One region of the Paenibacillus sabinae T27 genome, then DNA from elsewhere that is predicted to be linked to it. Evidence: riboswitches for the same ligand, from Rfam matches in the RefSeq annotation. Region 1 holds a riboswitch; each other region holds the start of a gene.
The links. Region 1 has a riboswitch for cyclic di-GMP ahead of PSAB_RS17220 (ASCH domain-containing protein). Riboswitches for the same ligand answer to the same signal wherever they lie in the genome.
Positions count from the first base shown of each region.

Region 2: another riboswitch for cyclic di-GMP. It lies ahead of PSAB_RS25885 (glycosyl hydrolase); the one in region 1 lies ahead of PSAB_RS17220 (ASCH domain-containing protein).
Region 3: another riboswitch for cyclic di-GMP. It lies ahead of PSAB_RS12975 (thiamine pyrophosphate-binding protein); the one in region 1 lies ahead of PSAB_RS17220 (ASCH domain-containing protein).
Region 4: another riboswitch for cyclic di-GMP. It lies ahead of PSAB_RS24440 (S-layer homology domain-containing protein); the one in region 1 lies ahead of PSAB_RS17220 (ASCH domain-containing protein).

Region 1 is NZ_CP004078.1:3,720,870-3,726,799, forward strand. Features, by position in the region: gene PSAB_RS25990 (hypothetical protein) at 127-282, shown strand; gene PSAB_RS17205 (YolD-like family protein) at 279-551, opposite strand; gene PSAB_RS17210 (hypothetical protein) at 715-1,230, opposite strand; gene PSAB_RS17215 (NucA/NucB deoxyribonuclease domain-containing protein) at 1,407-1,811, shown strand; gene PSAB_RS17220 (ASCH domain-containing protein) at 1,814-2,263, opposite strand; cyclic di-GMP riboswitch class I at 2,504-2,590, opposite strand; gene PSAB_RS24660 (Ig-like domain-containing protein) at 2,873-3,577, opposite strand; gene PSAB_RS17230 (protein-glutamine gamma-glutamyltransferase) at 3,632-4,450, opposite strand; tRNA gene PSAB_RS17235 (tRNA-Ile) at 4,589-4,662, opposite strand; tRNA gene PSAB_RS17240 (tRNA-Met) at 4,717-4,793, opposite strand; gene PSAB_RS25995 (hypothetical protein) at 4,875-5,039, opposite strand; gene pyrE (orotate phosphoribosyltransferase) at 5,242-5,883, opposite strand; gene pyrF (orotidine-5'-phosphate decarboxylase) at 5,880-5,930, opposite strand, start outside.
Region 2 is NZ_CP004078.1:1,094,391-1,100,320, reverse strand. Features, by position in the region: gene PSAB_RS04915 (discoidin domain-containing protein) at 1-319, opposite strand, end outside; gene PSAB_RS04910 (glycosyl hydrolase) at 621-2,120, opposite strand; gene PSAB_RS25885 (glycosyl hydrolase) at 2,310-4,067, opposite strand; cyclic di-GMP riboswitch class I at 4,080-4,163, opposite strand; gene PSAB_RS04900 (sugar phosphate nucleotidyltransferase) at 4,314-5,684, opposite strand; gene PSAB_RS04895 (UDP-glucose dehydrogenase family protein) at 5,836-5,930, opposite strand, start outside.
Region 3 is NZ_CP004078.1:2,832,131-2,838,060, reverse strand. Features, by position in the region: gene PSAB_RS12990 (3-oxoacyl-[acyl-carrier-protein] synthase III C-terminal domain-containing protein) at 1-976, opposite strand, end outside; gene PSAB_RS12985 (hypothetical protein) at 1,170-1,511, opposite strand; gene PSAB_RS12980 (carboxymuconolactone decarboxylase family protein) at 1,726-2,094, opposite strand; gene PSAB_RS12975 (thiamine pyrophosphate-binding protein) at 2,120-3,763, opposite strand; cyclic di-GMP riboswitch class I at 3,921-4,017, opposite strand; gene PSAB_RS12970 (Dabb family protein) at 4,345-4,647, shown strand; gene PSAB_RS26460 (hypothetical protein) at 4,784-5,158, shown strand; gene PSAB_RS12965 (protein adenylyltransferase SelO) at 5,299-5,930, shown strand, end outside.
Region 4 is NZ_CP004078.1:990,699-996,628, reverse strand. Features, by position in the region: gene thrC (threonine synthase) at 1-685, opposite strand, end outside; gene PSAB_RS04510 (CYTH domain-containing protein) at 813-1,313, opposite strand; gene PSAB_RS04505 (3'-5' exonuclease) at 1,457-2,266, shown strand; gene PSAB_RS04500 (MerR family transcriptional regulator) at 2,422-3,174, shown strand; cyclic di-GMP riboswitch class I at 3,415-3,505, shown strand; gene PSAB_RS24440 (S-layer homology domain-containing protein) at 3,566-5,930, shown strand, end outside.

The DNA of each region.
Region 1 (5,930 bases):
AGTACCTCCTTGTAGTGTGAGTCGCTGTTATCTTCCCCCTTAACGCCCCGTTCTATGCAAAAGTGAAATGTCGCATGATTTTATCGCCAGACGGGAACACTAATCTGCGGAAAGGTGGGATGAACTATGGATATACACAGCGACAGCTACAAAGTAGCAGCACTGGAGGACCAGCGGGATGCCGTCGAAATCATCCAAAATGCCGAAACCCGCATCGCACAATTGACGGGCAATCCGGTTACGTTGATCGCATATGAAAAAAGCAGCGGTCCCGAAAGCTAACCGGGATACACTTCCAAAATACGGTCCAGCCCGATCCACTTCCATTCGTCTGCCCATTGCAGCTTAATTTCCCGCGAATGGGCATGAATGGAGGTGATAAATCCGCTCTGCTGCAACTCCTCAACCGAATCGTACCAAACAACCGTCACTCGAACATGCTCACGCAGCGACAGCGACAGCATCCTTTCCATCTCTTCCCGTTTCCGTTCATCCGTCAACATCATTCGGCTGTTATCAAACAACCGGTTTCCCTCCAGTTTCTTCCCCAAAGGGAGTCGCCTCCTTTAAAATCAGCCATAAACAGGAACGTATGTTTGTATTATAACCACTTTTCGGCATTCTAATCAACCATGAAAAAACAAGCGAAAAAGGCGCCATCAGCTGATTAACGCTGCGCGCCTTGTATAGACGTTTAATTCCGTACTATTCGCTTTACTTCGGTTCAAGGAGCCCGATCGCTTCTCTCGCCTGATTAAGCTTGGAGATCCCGTACAGCATGACAATATCGGCATTTTTGTTCATTTGATTGAACTGCTCAGCGGTTACGTCGGGTGAATCGGCGCTTTGCGAGGCTTCTTTCTTGATTTCATAGGCTTTTTGAAAAGAGTCCTTGGCTTCGTTCAGCAGCTTCTCCACGTTATCCGGAAGTCCGGGTGCAACCTCGACGTCATCCGCCTTATCCGACAAATCAGAGGCCGTATCCTGAAACTTCTCAATCGCCTTCTCCAGCTCGTCCGCCGTCAGACTGCCTCCTGAATATGAAGCCAGCGCTTCATTGAAGTCATTCAGAGATGTTTTTGCGGTTTGATCAAGCGAAGAGATCTCATTATAAAATTCCTGAACGCTCTCCTGCACATCCTCATGGGACAATGCAGCCGGCTCTTTTCCGCCGCAGGCGCTGAGCAGCACAAGGGCAATTGCTGCGCCTGCCAGTAAGGCTTTTCTCATTTCTACTATCCCTCCTTTTAAAAGGATAGAGAAGATTGCGGGAATGCGCAACTAAAAAAAATGGGAAATGCTATGTAAACAAATCCTTAAAATGAATTATAATTAAATTCTACGATTTACATAAGAAAAGGAGTAGAACATTGCGTAAACAAAATCGGATCACAGCTCTTCTTGCCATGCTTCTGCTGCTTTTGCTGCTGTCGTATCTTGCCGAAAGAAACGGGTGGGATTTCAGGAACGCTCCTTCTTCCGATAAGGAAGTGGTACAGCTGATTTTTCCATCAGACGAGTATCCGGAAACGGCAAAGCATATTGAAAAAGCGATCGAGAGAGGCGAGTCCAGCGTATGCACGATCAACCGTGAAGGAGCTGAAGAGAACCGCCGGGAGTCGCTGAAGGGAATTCCCACCAAAAAACATTATGATCGCGATGAATGGCCCATGGCCATGTGCGAGGAAGGCGGAACGGGAGCGGACATCGCATACATATCCCCAGCCGATAACCGTGGTGCAGGCAGCTGGGTCGGCAATCAGCTGGAGAAATTGAAGGATGGGACCAGAGTAGAATTTATCTTTCGATGAACTCACAAAAAATCATGTGTCTCCTCCCAATTCCAGAGCCCCTGCATCCCTTTGGCCGGAATCGGCTTCGGCAGCCGCCGGACATCCGCAAGCTCCCAGGCGAATCGGCCTAATTCAAACAATCCGAATGCTTTTTCAAGGTCGCCGATGACGATGGATTGCGATGGGCTTTCAAGCATTGCCGTTTCACCGTAAGACTCGGTGACCTCAAGACAATCGGCCAGCCTGCATACCGCCACCACGCTCCCTGTCGGCAAGGTATCCGCTGTGTATCCGTGTTTTGCTAGTATACTGCGGAATGGTTCTTTCTGGCAGATGGCCTTATCCACCTTTTTCCCGGCATGAATGGCGATGGCATCCCGGTGCTGTGTAGCCCAGCTTCTCGTTTCGAATTTTTTCTCTCCAAGTGCAATCAGGGTCGCCCAAGGCTGCCATATCGTGATACACCGCAAGACTAACCGCTCCTCTGTACTTCGCTGACTCAAGAAAAAAGCACCTAAAATAGGTGCCTCTTCTGCTTAAGCATTCAGTTTGCTTCTATGATACCCGATCTTGCTACAGATCTTCGATCTCACGCTCTCGCACATACAATCTTCAAGTAGAGTTTCGTTAAACCCCAACCAAAAAGAATGCCAATACTTTCCCATGCTTCTCCTCCTTCATTTCACATAAATCTACGGGAGGTGCGATTATTCGGGAGCTGGCTGACATACGGATTTCTCCACTTAGTCCCTTTAGCTTTGCGTCACTGATTTTCATCAGCTTTGCCTTTTTCGTACGATTTATGTGACTATGTATACAGGAACATTTTAGCATAGACAAAATAAAGAAGACAACGGTCTTAAGTAATAATGCCTATTACATGCTTGGGAAAATGAACAGTGCCTGGGTATTGCGTCCGGGACATCCCACAGTACAGAACTAAATTATAAAATCCCCTCCGGTCTACAGTGTTGATTCATGCTGTCATGAACTCTTTTTTCACTGTCTGCCAAGAGGGGATCATACTGATTTTCAACCGTCAAACTGCCTGTCTCGATATTCGGGCTATTGACCTTTTACTACGGAGCCACGGTGGGGACGTTAACATCATCAATGTTGATATGGCCCCAGCTGCCGGTGGCGTTATCGACAATCTTGATGTAGCACTCCGTACCGATGTAATCTGAGGCATCCCAATAAATTCGGGTATACGATTCCTGGTCGAGTCCGGTTGCTTTGAACAACTCCTTACCGTCAGAGGCGCGAACGAGCGCAACATAGAGATCATAATAATTGTTGCCCCCTCCGACCAGTAAATTGATCTGTCCGTTGCCGCCGAGAACGAATTGCTCAGATCGCATAGCCCCGGTCTGACTGTCGTTACCGCTTTGGGCCCCCCACAGATGCTTGGCGCCATTCTGGTTGAACGGGCCGCCCCAGCCCCAGTCGTTGGCCGTCGTCACATCTTGGGCGGTGAAGGCGTCGCCGGACAGAATCGTCCAACCGTTCAATCCGTCTTCAAAATCGTGATTGGCGAGTTCCCCATGCGCCGGTTCCGCCGTGACCGTTACGGCAGTCGTCGCGGTGAAGCCGCCGATACGCGTCTTCGCGGTGATCGTGGCCGTGCCGACCGATTTCGCCGAAATGTTGCCGTTCACCACTGTCGCCACTGCCGGGTTGCTCGATGTCCAGATGACATCCTTGTTCGTTGCATTCGCCGGCGTTACGGTCGCCAGCAACAGCTGGCTGTCGCCCTGAATAATCGTCTTGCTCGGGTTGACTATGCACTACCTGAAACAGGCTAAATCCATAATTTGACCTATAAATAACTTTCTTAGCTACATTCTGTAATTATGCGAACCGATTTTTATGACAACTGTATAGCCTGTATAACGGCCTGCCGCTGACGGAAGGCTTCTTCCCGCGGATAATCTCCGCAAATACTCAAAGTCCGGGCTAAACGTCTTATCCAGAAGATAAGCAGATGTTCTGCTTCCAGGCACTCTCTTTCTGTTCAGAACGGTAATCATTCCCTCGGTGGTGGTAATACCGATTCCATGCCCGTAATACATTCCTTTGTCCAGTACGATAACGTTCTCGCCCTGCCATTCCGGCTTGTTCGGGTCATGGTCGGGATTCTTGAAATACTGCACATCACCGGGATAGGCTTCCTCCCTGTTATTGATCGCAGTTAACTGTAAATCTCTGTCATACTGCCAATCATAGAGCAGCAGGTTTCTAAAGTACGAATTAAATACCTCTTCACCCAGCGCATCAAGGACTCCCTTATATAAAACAACCACCACGGCTGTTGCGCACTCAAAGGCATACATACGGCCGTTCCGGAAAATATCATTGATCGCGTCGGACGGTAAGACCCCGTTATTTAAGAGGAGTCCTCCTTTATTGGTACGGGACCAAAAGTAACGATTGCCCCTGGTGTTCTCAAACCGGACAAAGGTCACTCCGCTTGCATCGAGCGCGACAGCCGCTTCAACAATGCGCCTTCTCATATTCAGCTCAAATGCGAGCGCAGCGGGAGATTCGTAAACATAGGTTTCAGGACTTCTCTGCTTCTTCTCCACTATCTCTCTCTCCACACCCGATAGCGTTGACATATCGATTCCGTTCTGGTCGCCGTTCAGAAAAATAATCACCGCTGTTCCTCCATTACTCGTTTTTCTCTGGATATGTGTTATTGTACATGGCGCCGACCAGGTATGTGCGAAATATGCGATTTTTGATATCCTTACATAGCAAAAAACCCTTGGCTTACGCCAAGGGTTTTAGTGTAGTGGGCCCTGAGGGACTCGAACCCCCGACCAATCGGTTATGAGCCGACCGCTCTAACCAACTGAGCTAAGGGCCCTGATCAAAATATCCGTATGCAATAAGTACTGTTTGAACTTGCACGTAAATGAATTGGTTGCGGGGGCAGGATTTGAACCTGCGGCCTTCGGGTTATGAGCCCGACGAGCTACCGGGCTGCTCCACCCCGCGTCAGTAATCATATTCAAACAGCGACAATAAATAGTATACATCACAACATGGTGTTAAGTCAAGGAAAAAATGTTGCCATTTTTAAGGAAGAAAACGGACCCCGTATTTCCCTTTGCGCGAACGGTAAATTTCCACCAGCTGCAGATCATGATAGCCATAAATCCAGCCATCCTGTTCGAGCCGCTTGGCTAAACAGCCCGCCTGAAACCTTGTTCTGAACAGCTTGGCGAAATAAATCCAATTCATGATGCGCTCTTCCCCTTTCATGGCCAGTTGTTCAAGTCCTCAACGATTGTTAGCTTGCCCATTTTTTTAAAAAACTTACGGGACCCGTTCAAGTTCTCCGAAATAGCACAACCACATAACCTGATGAAATTAATGAATAAACCGCCCATTGCTGGACGGTTTTAATACAAGTCGTTATATCATCCGCTTCAACTAAACAATATTATTTCCCGAATGAGGATGGATCACGTCTCCACGATTGCAACAGTTCGACGTCTTCGGCTGCGATTTTGCCTTGACCGAGCGCGACGTCGATCAGGGTGCTGTAGTTGGACAGGCTTTGCAGCGGAATGCCCGCCTCACTGAACGCATTGGTCGCACGATCCAGTTCATAGCTGAAAATCGCCAGTACCGCAAGCGGTTCGCCTCCCGCTTCTTGAACCGCCTGAGCGGCTTTCAGCGAGCTGCCTCCGGTGGAGATCAGGTCTTCGATCACGATGACCTTTTGACCAGGGGAGATAATGCCTTCGATCTGGTTCTGTTTGCCGTGTCCTTTGGCTTTGTCGCGGATGTAGGCCATCGGCAGATTCAGCTTGTCCGCCACCCAGGCGGCATGCGGGATGCCGGCGGTTGCGGTTCCGGCAATAACCTCCGTACCGGGGTATTCGGTAGCGATCAATTCGGCGAAAGCGTCGGCGATGTAGCTGCGGATTTCCGGATACGAAAGAGTAAGCCGGTTATCGCAATAGATCGGGGACTTGATGCCGGATGTCCATGTAAAAGGCTCCTGCGGGCGCAGGGCGACCGCCTCGATCTTCAATAAGTAAGAGGCAATTTGTTCACTTCTGTTCAGCAATGGACTCACGCTTTGATCATCTCCTCAATAATTTGCTCTGCTGCCTGACGCGGGTC
Region 2 (5,930 bases), 2.6 Mb from region 1:
CCACTTTCAGCTTGAGCTCGTTTGTGCCAATTTTCAGCTGTTCCTTTGGAATATACAAATCGTATGTTTTACGGAAATCGTACCCGCTGCCTGTTCCCGCAACGCCCGCGATTTGAATAATCCCCGACAGCTGGCTGTTGGAGAAGGCCGCCATCTGAGGGACGGATTTATAGGCATCGAGAATGCTAACCTGAAACAATACCCCGTTGTCGGGAATATGGGTCAAGCTGTACGAGATTCGCAGTTCGGGCAAGCTCTTGCCATTCAGACCGGAAGGCACTTTTTTGAGATCTCCCGTGTCAAGTTCAGATGTATCCATACTTACTGCGCTCCCCGCGGATGATGAATCCCTGGGCGCGAACTCGCCGGACGATTCATTCCGTGTGCCCAGCTGCCAGATGATTTTCCCCGGCGGGGATACGGGCGCTGTCTTATACGCGGTGGAAAAGTTGGAATTCCCGGGTTCTTCCGCTCCTTCATTCCCTAAAAAAGAGACAGACAGCAAAAATAAGACGATAAATCCTGCAAGCTTCAAAAGTACGGTTAAAGATAGGGCTTTTCGTGGTATACTCATTTCCTGTCCTCGCTTTCTCAAGGAATCCGACCTCCCGGTCTATTGTTTAGTCGGGTAGAAAAAGCTCTTTGGGGGGAATGACCTCTTCCGGCCGCCCCGGACCTTGCCAGAGCAGCTTGATGTCGGCTTTACCTTTATTTTCGAAGTACTCCACTCTAATGTCGTAAAAAGTATTCTCTTTCAATTTAATCGTTCCTGTCCGGGCTGTATCGTTCTGGAGCGCCCAGCTGTCGATGACAAGCTTGCCGCCGATCCATACCCGTACACCGTCGTCGGCTACAGCTTTGATCGTATAGGTTCCGGTGCCGGAAGCTTTAAGGCGGCCCTGCCACCTCACGGAGAAGAAGTTGCTGTTCACGGCTTCCCCGGGCGTCCCCTCCTGCCAGCTTAAGTCCAAATTCGCGTCAGTCTTGCTGAAAGCCGGCTTGCCTTCCAGTTCCCTGTTGGCGAAATAATCTCCCCGTAGCCCGTTGCCGGCGGCTACCGCCTCCTTATCCACCAATTGGATATAATCGTCTCTGGATAACGTGTAATCGGCGTTCATGAAGCTATTGATTGTGCGCTGGCTGTTGTTCTCGGTCAGCATTTTCCCCCAGGTCATCACATAGACCCATTTGCTCTGGCTCTTGGCCAGCAGCCGGGGATTTGGCAGCTCGCCGCTCTCGCCGATGGCGATCGGCTTGCCGTCTGCAAGCTTCAGCAGACTATCGTAATACCATTGCTGAAAATCATTGTTGTATATATCCGCTGCCAGGATATCAACTTTGTCCGCTCCCGGGTAATAGGTCGCATAGGCGTCGGCATACCCGTTGGGCGCATTCGGATTCCATACCCAGAGCAGATTGTTTAATTTATGTTTACCCACAAAACGTTCATACATAATATCCCAGAGAGCTGAAAAATTATTTTTCTTGCCCCACCAGAACCAGCCCCCATTCATTTCATGGTAGGGTCTCCACAGAACGGGCACTCCTGCGCTCTGCAGCTGCTTCAAATACCCGGCGATCTGATCAAGGTCGGCAATCAGATGGTTGTACTGGTCCGTACCTGGAGTGACGTAGGCGTCAAACTCGCTTTGGCTCAGACTCATGGAGACATTGGACCATATGGGAGCAGTGCCGGGCAGGTTCTCATGAAAAGTCATGGCCACGATCCCGCCGCTTCTATACCAGTTGATGGCGCTATGTACAACGGCATTCCGCTGGCGGTCGATCGTGTCCGGCGACTGGCCGTTAATGGCTCCAAGCTCGTAACCGTGAAGTGCGGCATATTTGCCTGTAGCCTTTTCGAGCTTATTATTAAATTCATCCGGACTTTCCAGATAATCATGCTGGCCGGATATCAGGCTCTTGCCGCTTAAGCCTGCCAGGAACCCGAGCAGTTCTCCCGCCTCAGGCGAGGCCGACGGATTAACCGGAGCGGGCGGTGTCTGGATTACGGACTTGGGCGGAGTTTCCGAATGCATCCACGGCAGCAGGGACATGATCAGAATCAAAGGTAAAACCGTAGTGAACAACCGATACTTGGAGGATTTGTTCAATTTCATCTTCCTTTCTTAAGCCAGGAATCCTTTAAGAGAATGCCGGCCTCCCGTATGCCGGGAAAACAGTCTTCCCCATGAGGGGCTTATAGTTTAGAAGCCCTGCTGTATTAAGCAGGGCCTCGCAAGGCTCAAATGAACTGAATGAATTATAAGTATCGGCGGCCACCCTCAGGGGCAGCCGTAAAAGCTATATCAAAGCGAATCGGAAAGATAAAACGCGCTGGCTGGAACGGTTTCCTTGAGCTGGCTACTGCTCTCCCACATCAGACGCGCTTTGGCGCTCCCCGTATTATCGTAATATTCAACTTTAATGTCATACAGTTTCCCGGCTTCAAGGTCGATTCTTCCCTTTCGCTCTAAACCGTATTGGGTAGACCAGCTGGTAATAACGGCAACGCCGTTGACCCATAATTTAATACCGTCATCCGAACTGGTATAGAAGGAATAGTTCTCGCTGTACAGAGGCTTGATTTTGCCGCTCCAGCGGGCGGAGAACTTATCGGGGCCGATGGAGGTGTCCGGCGATCCGAGTCCCCAGTTGAAATCGACGGCCGATTCTTCCCGCACCAGTGCGGGCGTCCCGGTTAACTGCATGTTGGTAAAATATTCGCCCAGCAGGCCATGGCGTGGCTCCGCAGGCGTGGCCGAAGGCAGCAGCGCGGTCAAGGATGAGCTATCGGTTGAAGAATCCGCAGCGGACTGCTGATTGTTCGGCGTATATGTTGGTGTTGGTGTTGGTGTCGGGCTTGGCGATGGTACCGGCGTCGGTGTCGGACTTGGCGTAGGTGTCGGTGTTGGACTCGGTGACGGCGATGGTGTTGGGCTCGGCGTCGGTGTCGGCGATGGTGTCGGCGACGGACTTGGCGTCGGGCTTTCCGACAGCATTGGCACCGTATACGAAGCCAGAGCCGTACTAATTTCATCGCGGGTTAACGTAAATCCGTTGTTTAGAAAACTCTTGATTGTAGTCGTGGTGTTGTTTTCATAGAGCATTTTGCCCCAGGTCATCATAAAGACCCATTTGCTCTGATATTTGGGCAGCATCGCAGGATCGGGCATTTCACCATTCTCGCCAATGGCAATCGGCTTGCCTGCGGCCAAACTCAACAGATCGTCATAATAGCTCTGTCTGAAGTCCTTGTTGTAAATGTCCGCCGCCAGAATATCCACTTTATCCGCACCGGGATAAGTCTTCGCGTAAGGATCGGCCCAGTCGTTCGGAGCATTCGGGCTCCACACCCAAATCAGGTTGTTCAATTTATGAACATTGACAAAACGGTCATACATAATATTCCAGAGAGCAGTAAAATTCGTCTTCTTGCCCCACCAGAACCAGCCCCCGTTCATTTCGTGATAGGGCCGCCACAGAACGGGCACTCCGGCATCGCGCAGGGTTTTCAGCGAAACCGCCACCTTGTCCAGCTCAGTGATCAGATTTTGGTACTCCGGGGTTCCGGGTGTAACATACTTGTCGAAGTCGGCCTGGGACAACGACATCTGCACATTGGACCAGCTGTATGATGTTCCCGGCAGATTCTCGTGGAACGTCATCGCGACGATGCCTCCGGACTTATACCATTTGATGGCGCTGTTCACCACATTTTGCCGGAGCCATGTTACGGCGCCGTCCGTTTGGCCGTTGATCGCGCCAAGCTCATATCCATGGAGAGCTGCATATCTACTGCTCGTTACTTGAAGCTTGTTGTTGAACTCGTCCGGACTTTCCAGATAGTCATGCTGACCGGTGATAATTCGGGTTCCGGAAATGGAATACAGGTAACTCAGCAGCTTGACCGCTTCGGGTGAAGCGTCCGGGGTCACCGGCGCTGTGGACGCAGCCGCCGCGGAAACGGTCGATGCGCTTCCTCCGCCCATGAACGGAACAAATGACAGGAGCAGAGACAGAGTTACCAGCATGCAGAACAATCGATACGTACGGTGAACTTTCAATTTCATCTTCCTTTCGGTAGCCAGGCTGCCTCTCTGAAATGGAGAGGCCCTATGGCTTTGCGTCCCTACCTCGCGATAGGTTTGCCTTTGTCGTATTGGAAGGCTTAACCTTCTACCGTAAATATCGACGGTGTACAATTAATGATGAAGACTGATTTTCATCATTCTTCAATAAATGAGCCAAAAGACCCGTTTAATAGCCTTGTTATATGGTTAATAAGTAGGTTATCCCTCATTCAGGCATTATTACGAGATAAATTGCTGCAGTTCAATATCCTTCCAATCCAGCGTTATGCGGATATTATCCTCTTCCACCAGCTCCGATCCGGTCTGAACCTCGATGAATTCCACATCGGTCAACGCGAGAATGCTGTGCTTCGTTCCTTCCGGTATGCGCACAACATCTCCGGCTTTCACCGTGTGCAATTTCTCGTTAAGAATGATGCTGGCTTCCCCGCTGATAAAGGTCCAGATTTCGCTGCGCTTAAGATGATACTGGTAGCTGATATTTTTTCCCTCTGCGATAAAAATCCGCTTGGTCAGGACTTCATTGCTTTCCTGGTATTTGACGTAATCGATCACCTTATAGTGGCCCCACCGGCGTTCCTCGTACATCGGTCTTTGCTCCGCGCCCTTCAGCACCTCTTTGATGCGCGGGCTTTCCGATTTGTGGGTGACGAGGATGCCATCCGGGCTCGCGGCGATGATCAGGTCCTGGGCGCCAATTACCGTGATCGGAATATCAAGCTCGTTGACCAGGCAGCTTGTAGAGGAATCCTCAGTCAGCACGCCCTTGCCTAATTGGTTGCTCGCCATTTCCTCGGTCAGGGTATTCCAGGTGCCTAAGTCCTTCCAGAATCCGTCATACGGCTGGACAACGATCTTGTCTTCCTTCTCAACCACTTCGTAATCGAAGCTGATGGAAGAGAGCAGCTTATACTGCTTCTGCAGCTCCTCGTAAGTCAAAGGCAGCCCTTTTTGCTGTAAAATATTAAGCAGATATCCCAGCCGGAAGGCGAACACCCCGCAGTTCCACAAGGCGCCCTGTCCGATCAGCTCTTCGGCCCGCAGGCGATCCGGCTTCTCCAGGAAACCGCTAACCGGTCTTACCTCTTTCTCCGTCGCGCCGCCCGAAGGAATAATGTAGCCGTATTTCTCCGAGGGATGCTCCGGCACGACGCCGATCAGCGCCAGATTTGCGCCGGTATCGTCAAGCGCCTGCTCCAGCTGTGAAATCGAGCCGAAGAAGGAGCCTTCCACATAAGGATCGACCGGGAGGATCGCGACGGTCTCATCCGGGCGAACGCCTTCTACCGAATACAGGTAGACGGCCGTCAGCGCAATGGCCGGAAACGTATCGCGGCGCTCGGGCTCGACGATGATCTTGACATCCCCGCCCAGCTGGCTTTGGATCATCTCCACCTGCCCGCGCCCTGTCGCCAAATACGACGATTCCGCAAGTCCCGCTTCTCCCAGCTGCCGCCATACCCGCTGGACCATCGATTCCGGCTCGCCGAGCGGGCTTTCCAGCACCTTCAGAAACTGTTTCGACCGAGAGTCGTTGGACAGAGGCCACAGCCGTTTTCCCGAACCGCCAGACAATAATACCAGTTTCATAATGATACCCTCCCTCATAATGGTCATGATACAGCCGTGAACAGCCTGCTTCTTAACGGAATATCCTAAGGTAGCGGCGCCGCCGCGGCGAACCTGCTTCGCCTGAGTCTGCGGCGCCTGACCCGGTTCGTCACTTATCCATATATACCGCTTATACCGCTCCTGCCACGCTTGGAGACAAGCCGCTGAGTCCGCCCATCCGCGGGCGTCCCACCGAATAATATTCCAGCCCGGTTCCTTCGATTT
Region 3 (5,930 bases), 890 kb from region 1:
AAGCTACGTTTTGCCATCCGGCGCCGACCGTCCAGAACAGAAGCTTGTCTCCGCGTTCAAGCAAGCCCGTGGTTACAGCCCGGTGCAGGGCAATAAAAGGGCTGCTTGTCGAGGTATAGCCAAATTCATCGCCGATGTAGACGGCTGCATCGGAGTCGATACCGGTTTTGCCCGATACCGCCTTAATGTTGGGAAGCGACAGCTGCGAGAAGCAGGCCACCTTTATCGACTCAGGTGCGATTTCATTGTTGCTTAGCAAGGTGTTGATGGACTCCGAAGCGGCGTCCACGCAGATCGAGTCGTCAAAGGGAATGAATTTAACATTGAACTCTCCGGCGCCCACGCCGGTGCGTCCCACATTCGACAGACCTTCAGCTGGGAACATGGAGTTGCCGTAGACACAAGTATCGGTCTGGTAGATGGAATCAATGAAGCCAACCGAATTCTCATCACGCTCCAGAATGACTGCTGCAGCCGCGTCACCAAAGTTGGCATAGTAGACCGGATCGTTCTTGTCGGCATGCGGCGCAACATGGTCAGAGCCGATGACCAGAGCACGGCGGATTCTCGGATTGGCCATCATCTGACGGCTGACCTGTTCGAAGGCAGCTGTCATTCCGGCGCAGTTCGCATTGCTGTCGATGCAGATCGTATGGGAGGCTCCGTTAATCAGCCGGTGAATCATTAATGAGTTGGTAGGAAAGATATATTCAGGAGTCTGACTCGCGTAAGCGATAAGGTCGATATCCGCACCGGTAAGACCGGTCTTCTCCAGAACATTACTCGCCGCTTCAAAAGCCATCGTCAGGGAGTTCTCTTCCTCATTGTCAATGCTGTAACGGTTTTCACGGCCGAGAGCTGCGAGAAGTCCACGAATATCAATGCCTTTTTCGTCAAAATGCTGAATGAAAAAGTCATTGCCAATCCTTTTGTTTGGATGATAGATATCGATGTCCTTAATACGAATCCCAGCCATATGAGTCCTCCTAAAAGTTTTGTGAGCGGCACATCAAGGTTCAACTTCGTACAAAACTCGCTTCGAAAGCATCCGCCAAGTTTTGTGAGCGGTACATCAAGGTTCAACTCCGTACAAAACTCCCTACGAAAGCATCCGCTAAGTTTTGTGAGCGGCACATTAGAACCCTTCAGCTATGGAAGATCAGCCGGTCTTACAGGCTGATGATATCCAGGTTTTCAAGTCCCGCTTTGCGGCCCAGTCGAGCCAACTGCATTTTGAGAACAGGGTTACTCTCAAGCGTAAGCTTCACTTTATCGAAGCCGTCTTTCTTGAACATCAAGAAGCAGCCTTCAAGAAGCGGTACGACATCAGGAGCGGTTACATTCAGCTTTCTGCAATCAATATCCAGCAGATATTCAGAAGGAGTAATAGGATTAATCGTTTCTTGATAGGCCTGGATCGATTTCAGACCGTCTTCTTCGGTGAAGGTACCCTCCAGTTCGATATTAACGATTTTTTTGGCGGAATCCGTCTTCAAAATAAATTTTCCCATGTGTTCATCTCTCCCAGAGTTTATTAGTTCAGCGTCTCGCTTTGGCTGCGTATTACACAGCCGGTTACTTGAGAATATCCTTCATAACTATTTCTTAACGTCAAGATTCGACATTATCACCTTAGCATTGGGATATTTTAACTTGATTATAAACATAAATTTCTCATTTATGCAATAAAAAGTCGAATTGTGTAACATTTTGACGGAGAGATAGTTATTGGATTTCCTCTAGTGTTGCGAGGAGCACATTAAATGCGGTAATCACTCTCGGAGCACCGACACAGGGAACCAGATGCAATAAAATGCCCTTGATCTGATCGACGGTCATGCCAACGCTGAGCGCCATCACATAATGAACGCCGAGCTGATCGAACTGTCCCATCGAAATTAAAGCGGAAATCACGACGATCTCTTTCCAATCTGCTGCAATGGTTGTCCGCTGAAAAACGTCCCCATATGCATTGCCCATGATATATTCAGCCAGTTCAGGAAAATGCTCTTTGATCGGAGCGAGCGCTTTGGCTCCATAGTCGCCGGAAAGGTTGGAGAAATGCTTAAGACCGCTGTTGATGTTGTCTATCATGAGAAGCCTCCTAGACGTTAGTAATCTAATTCAAATTCAATACACGGTGTGCGGTAGGGGGCACCTCATCGCGATCGGTCAATAGTTCGATGACAGCCACGCGGTTTAGAGCTATTGCTTCGCTAATAGCCGCTGCAAATTGTTCCTGGGTCTCGCACCGGAATCCGGTCGCTCCAAGCGATTCGGCAAATTTCACGGCATCCATTGGGACTTCAAAGAGCGTTCCGTCGATTCTGCCCGTAGTTTTTTCCATTCCTTTTAAAGCCATGTCCAGCTGCATGTTGTTCACTACGATGAAAATCACCGGGATATTTTTGCAAACAGCGGTATTTATTTCAGTTCCGAGCATCATAAAGCAGCCGTCGCCGGTAATGCAAAATATTGTTTCTTCCGGGGAGGCCACCTTGGCTCCGATCGCCATGCCGATTGCGTTGCCCATGCAGGCAAAGTAGGCGTCGAAGACAAAGCTTCCCGGCTTCTTCACGTTGTACCATTTCACGGCGTTGAAGCCGTGGCTGCCGTCATCCACAAAAACCGTATTGTTAGACGGTATCAGGTCGCTCATGGTGCTCATTACCGATGCAAGGGAAAGTTTAGACAGGACGGGCAGCTCTTCCTTATAATGAGCGGCGGTCTCCGTATCCCGTTCCGTTATCGCAGAGGAGTCGACACTCTGTAAAATCAGTGATAGATTATCGCGCACATCACCGCCGACCGCAATCGTATGGGAGTTCAGGATTTTGCCTACAAAGGTAGGGTCGATATCGAACTGAATCAGCGTCTCCGGATGGTTCTCGGCTTTCAGATTGCAGATGGTCATATCACTCAGGCGGGAACCCAGCACGATATACAAATCGCTATGATTCATCAAGTCATCGCCATGTTTGCAGCCGCCGACACCGACCGGACCGTGGTACAGCGGATGATCCCAGACGATGGCGCCTTTGCCGCCGGGAGTGGTAACGACAGGAATATTGAAGGTTTCCGCCAATTGAACCAATTCCTCATGTGCGCCAGAGCGGTTCACGCCCTTGCCGGCAATAATAAGAGGCTTCTTGGAATGGTTAATGGCATTAATTACCCGGTTGACCTTAGCGTAATCCACAAGCGTTTCCCGTTCAGGATAAACGATTCGGCATTCTTCCAGCAGCTCTGTCTGCACATCGAAAGGGATGCATAGATGAACAGGTCCGCGTTTGCCGCTCAGTGCAACAGAAATAGCATGGTTAAAAATGGTGCTGAAATGATCGCCGCGTTCGACCAGCTTGCTGAAGAGCGTTGCGGGTCTGAACATTTCCGCCAAATCGGCGAGATATGAGGAAGAATCCTGGCACTGGGGAATACCCAGCTCTTTAATGGATTGATGCCCTGTAATGAAGAGCACAGGGAGGTTGTTGGCTTTGGCGTGGGCCGCTGCGGTAATGAGGTTGGTTCCCCCCGGTCCGGATGTGCCGAAAGCCACGGCGAGATTTCCCGTTTTGAGGGCATAGCCGGAAGCTTCGAATCCGGAACTGGATTCATGTCGTCCGGGAATAAATTCAATACCGTAATCGACCATCTTGAGAACGATCGGGCAAATGGATTTGCCGATGATGCCAAAAGAATGCTTAACTCCGAGGTTGCGTAATGCCTCCGCCATATAATCTGCGACTGTCTTCAAAAGATCCACCCCACAATTTAAATATTGTTTGTAATGTTATCTTTCCTTAGAAGTGAAACTGGTAGATCAGAATTACTAGAAAATAGAAAACCTGTACTCAGGACTGAGCACAGGTCGGTTGACAAATAACCACATAGGACGCTGGTTGTATACCGCATCCCGGTTCCTCGGCAACCTGGCTGTCATGGTCTCATGAAATAAATGAGACTGTAGATCCATGGCTTTGCGTCATTCCCTTTCGGAGAATTTTGCCCATATAGAGTTTGTTTTGTTGAATAATACAACGAGTATACACCTTTTACAATATATTCCCAACTTAGCTTTTGTCAATATATTTTATAGAAAACCGCTCGAAATTTGACGGTTTTCGCGATGAACAAAATGGAGTAATCAACTGTTGAGTGAGATATTCTGGTACGGGCAAAAAGACTCATACAAGTTCCATACAAGTTTCTTAAAAGCATTTTTACGTACGGGTAATGGGTGAAGATGAATCATGGAGTTAGAAATAGGCCTATTGTAGGATTTCTGATATGATTAAACTGCTTATGATTCATTAGGGGATAACCATAATATAGGGGGATTGCATAATGTACGAACATCTAGTCGTCTTTAAATTCAATGATGGCCTTACACCCGCCAAGCAGCAGGAGCTGCTCGATCAATTGCTCGCGCTGCGGGACCGCATCCCGGGGATAACCGATTTAAGCGCAGGCGTCAATGTGACAGAGGAAACGGACAATATTCATGGATACACTCTTGGTCTGCGGGTCACATTCAAAGATCTGGAGTCGCTGCGTTCCTATGGACCGCATCCTATTCATCAGGAGTTTGTGAAGTCGCTGGATGGGCTATTGGAAAATGTGGTTGTCGTCGATTACCCCAAGATTTAAGTCTTTCAATAACGCCGGGCATTGGCTAAAGCACAGGGAACCGGAAATAACAAACGAATGGACTGCTCTATTTGCCTTATACGTTTCTATGAACTTGCTAATATACTGTATCAACCTTTGAAAAGGAGTGATACAGTTGGCTAATAGTGATGTACGTCTTGCGCTTTGGTCAGGTAATAATTTTTCTGTTCGCCGGATTCTCTTCAGACGCGGAGGAGTTGCAGTTCGTGATCTTGGAGCGTTTCGGTTCGACAATGTTCTCTCGAGCTTCCGGCTTAGAAATGTAGTGGAGAGATCTCAAGTCACTCTCGTGCTGTTCTCGCAAATAAACTTTCAAGGGTCGTTCCGTGTATTCCGCGGAAGCCAAAGCGTGGCGAACCTGGGAAATTTCAACTTTAACAATGTCACATCTTCCCTGGTCGTAGTGGGACGAAATCTTACAAACGCCGAAATTGCTTTGATTCAAAGCACAGGCAGACCGCCTCGTGACATCCTCATCATCAGACAATAATCAGGCAATGACGGAAAAAGGGTGCTTCGTGCACCCTTTTTTCGTGTGATAATATATGGCACGGCAGCAAACAATAAACGAGCTGTTACGTGCTGGTTGTGAACGAAAATAGAAAATATCCAAAAAATGATGGTGATAACATGACTGAGAGAGCAGGAATCCCGGAAGCGGGATGGAATTTCGACAATAGTTATGCCCGCTTGCCGAAATCTTTTTTTTCCAGACAAGACCTGAATCCCGTAAATTCGCCGAAGCTGATCGTTCTGAATCGTCCGCTGGCTGCCTCGCTCGGGCTAAACGCTGAGGCGCTCCAAAGCAGCGATGGCGCAGCGGTGTTTGCCGGCAGCCGGATTCCCGAAGGCGCCGAACCGCTGGCACAAGCTTATGCAGGCCATCAATTCGGGCATTTTACCATGCTGGGAGACGGACGGGCCCTGCTGCTCGGGGAACAGATCACCCCCGGCGGCGAGCGGTTTGATATCCAGCTCAAAGGTTCGGGCCGAACGCCGTACTCCCGCAGAGGTGACGGCCGTGCAGCGCTTGGACCGATGCTGCGCGAATTTATCATCAGCGAAGCGATGCATGCGCTGGGGATTCCGACCACCCGGAGCTTGGCCGTTGTGACAACAGGTGAGTCCATCATGCGCGAAACCGTGCTGCCCGGCGCCGTTCTGACCCGTGTGGCGGCCAGCCATCTGCGCGTCGGCACCTTTCAATTCGCCGCAAGCCGGGGCTCCGCCGGAGACCTCAAGGCTCTGGCCGATTACACGCT
Region 4 (5,930 bases), 2.5 Mb from region 1:
CCAAAATCCGTACAAAGTTGATCGAGTTGATCGCCCGAAGATGGTACCGGCTCTTGAAGTCCAGATCGCCGAACAGTTCCTTGATGACTTGTTGACAGTCGTCGAAATTGCCTTTGACCGACAGGTTCAGCACATTGGCATCGTCCACTGTCGTCATTTGCAGCTCCTGCACCTTGCTGACCTTGTTATGGGGATGCAGAATGCAGATCTTGATGCCTTCCTTGCCGCGAACGCCCGCAATGGCCGCCGCTCCGGTATCGCCGGAGGTTGCGCCGAGGATATGAATAATTTCGCCCCGCACTCTGGAAATATAAGAGTACAGCTCGCCCATGAACTGCAGCGCGACATCCTTAAAGGCAAAGGTCGGCCCGTGGAACAGCTCCAGCACATACAGCGAATCATTGATTTCCTTAAGCGGTGTCACTTCCGGATGGCGGAAGGAAGCGTAGCTCCGCTTGACCATATCCTTCAGGTCGCCGTCCGGAATTTCGCCGTTCGTATAATAGGAGAAAATCTTCAGGAACAGCTCCTGAAAGCTTAAGGAGCGCCACTCCTCCAGCGTCTGTGCGGACACGGAAGGAATCACGTCCGGAATCATCAATCCGCCGTCATCGGCCAGGCCCATCAAGACCGTATCGATAAAACCTTTCGGTTCGACCTTGCCTCTAGTGCTAATATATTGCATTTTTCTACTCAGCCCCCTGAATTTCGCGCTTTCGAATTTACCTTATATATTAACACGTTTATGTGTTAAAGTCCGGTGTATATTGCACGATTTCGCCTGTTTTGCGCTTTTTAACATTTCGCCGCCGTTACAGGTCCGTTTTCTGAAGCTCTTTCCAGACAGTCTTGTTGCTGTACTGCTTCTCTTCACTGACGTCCTGCCCGAACCAATCCGGCGCTTCGAAGCTCTGAGCCTCCTCCAGGGAATGAAATTCGACCTCGACGACGGACAGCTTCAATTGATCGTAGATATCAATTTCCACCGTTACGCCGTTCCATTCGCCGGTAATTCGCTCCTTGATCAGCGGCACCGCCCGGACGGCCCGAATCATTTGCTCGTACAGGCCCTGCGAGATTTCGTATTCGATTTCCTCCCGGCTGATGCCCAGCCCGTTCTTGAAGGTATGCGTGTAATGCACCTCGCCGGAAGCGAGATCTTCGATTTTGCGCACGCGCAGCTCCTGCGGCCCGTCAATCGCCAAATAGGTCTGCTCAATGCGCTGCCGGCTGTGAACAGTCAGCTTCCCCTCCTGAACGAGCTGCTGCGGAAACTCCGGAAGCAGGAACTTGCGCTCGATTTCCATTGCCATCACTATTTCTCTCCTTTTCACGTGGTCAGGTTAATAAATTGTAAAATGGCGCTCAAAGGAAGTCAATCCGGGAACAATTTGCTAAAATAGAAGAATCGGTGCGTCAAAATCGCGCCAGTCCAACATATACGGAGGCAACTTTTGTGGATTATATCATACTGGACATTGAATTTAACGGCCGTAAGTTTGCCAGCGAGCATCCGATGGAGGTTATCGAGATCGGCGCCGTGCGGCTTGACGCTTCCCTTCGTCCTGTCGACGAGTTCACTTCGCTGATCAAACCCGTGTATTTCGCTACGCTGAACTCTTTCATCAAGAAAAAAACGGGGATTCCTCAGGAAGAAATCGATATCGCCCCCCGTTTTCCCAAGGTAATCTCCGCCTTCCTGCGCTGGCTCGACCAAAGTCCGGATGGCGTGCTGCTGCTGACCTGGGGCGGTGAAGATATGAAGCGCATTATCCAGGATACCCGCATGCATAAGCTGGACGACACCTACTGGCTGAAGACCCCATACTACGATCTGCTCAAAGGACTTCTTCGCGCACGAGGCCTGAAGAACGATATCAGCGTGGAAAGCGCCATGGAGCTTCTGGGCCTCGAATCCGCCGGCTCCGCGCACCGGGCGCTGGGCGACGCGCGCATGACAGCCGATATTTTTCGTGGGATTTACGGCGAGCTGGACCTGGATCAGGTGAAATACTACAAAGACACCTTCTCCAACGCCCGTGAGCGCAAGACGGTCAAGATCGCGATCAAAGCAATTCTGGCGCAAAAGATCATCCCCACCTGGGAGCTAGTTGAGGAGCATTATTTTACAGGTAAAATTCCGCTGGACGACCCGCGCAAGGCTGAGGAGCTTCAGCGATTCTTTGCCGCGGAGCTTGAGAAAGCCACCTCCCGTTCCGCAATCTCTCCTTCCCCGTCTCCGGCCAACCGGCTGAGTCAAAGCTAAAGAATAGCCGCCCTTCCTTTTCGGCAGAGCCCATGCTTCGGCACCCTCGAAAAAGCACCCATCGGTGCTTTTTTTATGCTGAAAAAAGGTTTGACATTAACGCAGCGTAAAGGTGTACATTGAGCTTGTGAGGAGGTGCCATCACGGAATACACAGTGCAAAAACTCGCGAAACTTGCGGGAATCAGCGCGCGTACGCTGCGTTATTACGATGAATTCGGGATTTTGAAACCGGCCCGGATCAACTCCTCCGGATACCGCATCTATGGCCGGCCCGAGGTCGATCTGCTGCAGCAGATTTTATTTTACCGCGAGCTGGGTCTAAGTCTGGAGAACATTAAGGCTATCGTAACCTCGCCCTCGTTCGACGGGACGAAAGCGCTGAGGACACATCATGGCAGGCTGCTGGCCAAAAGAGAACAACTCGACCGGCTGATCTCAAATGTGGAGAAGACACTGGCCGAAAGGGAAGGAAGGATTACAATGAGCGACACCGAGAAATTTGAAGGCTTTAAACAAAAAATGATTGAAGACAACGAGCAGGCCTACGGCAAGGAAGCGCGCGGGAAGTACGGCGACGAAGCCGTCAACCGGTCCAATAAACAGCTGATGAACATGACCGAGGAGCAGTATTCGGCCGTTCAAAAAATAGAAGAGGACATGTTCGCTTCGCTGGCGGAAGGCATGAAGACTGGTGACTCCGCCGGCGAAGCCGCGCAGCGAGCCGCCGATCTCCATCGGCAATGGCTCACATTCTTCTGGGGCAGCTACTCCCCGGAGGCCCATGCGGGGGTCGCGCAGATGTACGTGGACGACGAACGCTTTACCGCTTACTATGACAAGCGCGGAGCGGGGCTTGCCCGCTTCCTTAGAGACGCCGTACACGCCTACACGGCCAAATCGAACTAAAGCGTTTATCGAGTTTCACTAGGCTAAGCCAGGGCAAAATGCTTTTTGCCTTGGCTTTTTTTATCTGCATATTCATTTACCGCGTCGCACCAGTCCCCCCATTACGGCAGTTCTTCTTCGGTCAGGCAGGCCCAAAAATTTAGATCGAATAAATGGGACTTTTGTTGTATGATGGGTGGGATTGTATAATTATTCCTGGGCAATTAAGCCCTGGTAGGTTGGTCTTAAGTCAATCTGTAGAATAAGAAACGGCAAATCCGTACGAAAGTCGGAGACGCAAAGCCACGGGTCTAAGCAAGGTCACTCCTTGTATGACAGCCGGGTTGCCTATATCTCTTCATGGGTTGGCTTATTTTTGTTGCCATTAATTAAGTTATGAAAGGGAGATTGTATGTTGGGAAGGTTATTAGGTAGAGTCGCATTTATCATTATGTTTTTTGCAGTGCAAGTCTTATCTTTCTCAGGGCCCTCGTATGCAGAAAACCAAACTTCATTAAATGACATTAGCCGTCATTGGGCCGAGGAAGAAATAAAAGTATGGATTGGCAATGGATTGATCTCGGGCTACGCCGATCGAACCTTTCAACCCGATAAAGTCATTACCCGAGCGGAATTCATATCGCTGGCGAACAAAGCGTTTGGTTTTTCCCATAAGGCTGACCAGACTTTTAAAGATGTCCCGCAGGGAAAATGGTTTTACAACGATGTATCCAAAGCGAAATTTACCGGCTACATCTCGGGGTTCGGAGACGGCACCTTCAGGCCTGATCAACCGATAACGAGAGAAGAGTCTGCCAAAATCATTTACCAGCTTATGCAGTTGGAAGAGGGGACAATAACGAGAGATACTGAAGCCTTTCAGGATGAACAGCAAATGTCTGCCTGGAGTAAACCATACATAAAAGTGGTTGCTTCCAAGGGTTATCTGAAGGGATATCCGGATAAAAGCTTCCGTCCTCAGAAACCCATCACAAGAGCTGAAGCTGTAGTGGTGCTAGATCAAGCTGTAGGTCAATTGATACACCAGCCTGGAACCTATGATCTGAAAAATACGGTTGGCGGGAACTTGACGATCAACAGCGGCGGCGTCACCCTAAAGAATGCTGTCATTAAAGGCGACCTCATTCTGGCAGCGGGAATCGGCGAGGGCGAGGTGCTGCTTGATCACGTAACCGTTGAAGGAAGAACCATTGTGAACGGCGGCGGGGAACACAGTATCGTCATTCAAGACTCTTCGATGAACCAGGTAGTGGTTCAAAAGGATCTCGGACGAGTCAGACTTTTTACGAAGGGCGATACAAGCATCAGCAGCACTGTCGTCAAATCGGGAGCAAAGCTGGAAGAAGAACAGGGAAACGAAGCCTTTAAATCGGTTTCCGTTGAAAGTACGTCAGTAAATGATCTCGTACAATTTGAGGGCACTTTTGCAAAAGTCGCAGTAAAAACGACGGTAACGATCGAAATTTACGATCAATCCACCATAGCTCTGCTTGAAACTTACACAGGTTCAGAAGGGGCTGCTATCAAGCTGCAGGACAATGCCGTATTGAAGGAGATCATTCTGCAGGCAGCCGCGAAGATCACAGGAGAAGGAACCATCCTTAAAGCTGAGATTAATGCGGAAGGTGTTAGCTTCGAGCAAATTATAAAGGAGTACATTCTCTCGGAGACGGTGAAGGTCGTGGTAATTGGCGGGAAGGAAGTTGGAAGCAGCAGTCCGGTTCCAACGGTTCCTTCGCCAGGAGAAGTGAGTAATCCTACGGGACCCGTATCTCCCGCACCCACGCCCGCACCCGCATCTCCCGCACCCGAATCTCCGGCACCCGGACAGCTGCCTGTAGAGCAGCCTGCCCCCGAACCGGGTAAGGTGCTGGATATAAAAGCCGCTTTTATTGTACAGGACAAGCTATACACCCTGTACCCGGCAACCTATGATTATTCGGCCGTAAAATGGAATGTTGCCAATTCGGTTACACAGGATACGTACCAGACCGAATATGACAAAACGGTACAAGACGTAGGGGTTTACAGCATCTCGGGCGGAGCGCTTCCTCCGGCATCGTATGACGTTACCAATCCGAACTCGTCTCAGCATTTTTCAGGAGTTATGTTATCCAGCGTTACGGTTAACGACAGCGTGTATGCTAAAGTTTATTATAGCGGCACCGAGACCATCTCTTATCAAATCAATGACAGCTATACCGTCCATGATCTTGACAACCAGATGCCGGCACAAGCGGTTCCGCTCGCTGATGGGGATACCTTGGCAATGGTTTATGGAGATCAGTTTGAGGTCTTTGCAACCTGGAACGGTAGCGGCTGGGAGCTTGACGCGATTAACGATCAATTAGAGGCGCCAACCCATCTAATGGCATCGACGGTATCGAATAAGGCGATCGCTCTGCAATGGGATCCGGTTGCAAATGCGGATCAATACCACATTTATTACAGCGCAACACCTACGGGCGAGTTTGTTTCCTTGAAGGACCCGAACGGCCAGCCTGTTACCGTAACGGGCACGACTTATGTTGACAGTTCAAATCTTCCGCATACGACAAGATATTATGTGGTTACTGCAGCGAAAGCCGGAATCGGTATGGAATCGGGACCAAGCAATGTTACTTTTGCTACAACCTATTATAATGCGCATATAAGCTTGGATTTTCAGATAACGGATACGATAAGACACCCGTCGGAGCCGATCCTTTATATCACGGATAAATCGAGTAAGAAGCTGTATCGCATCAATTACGAAA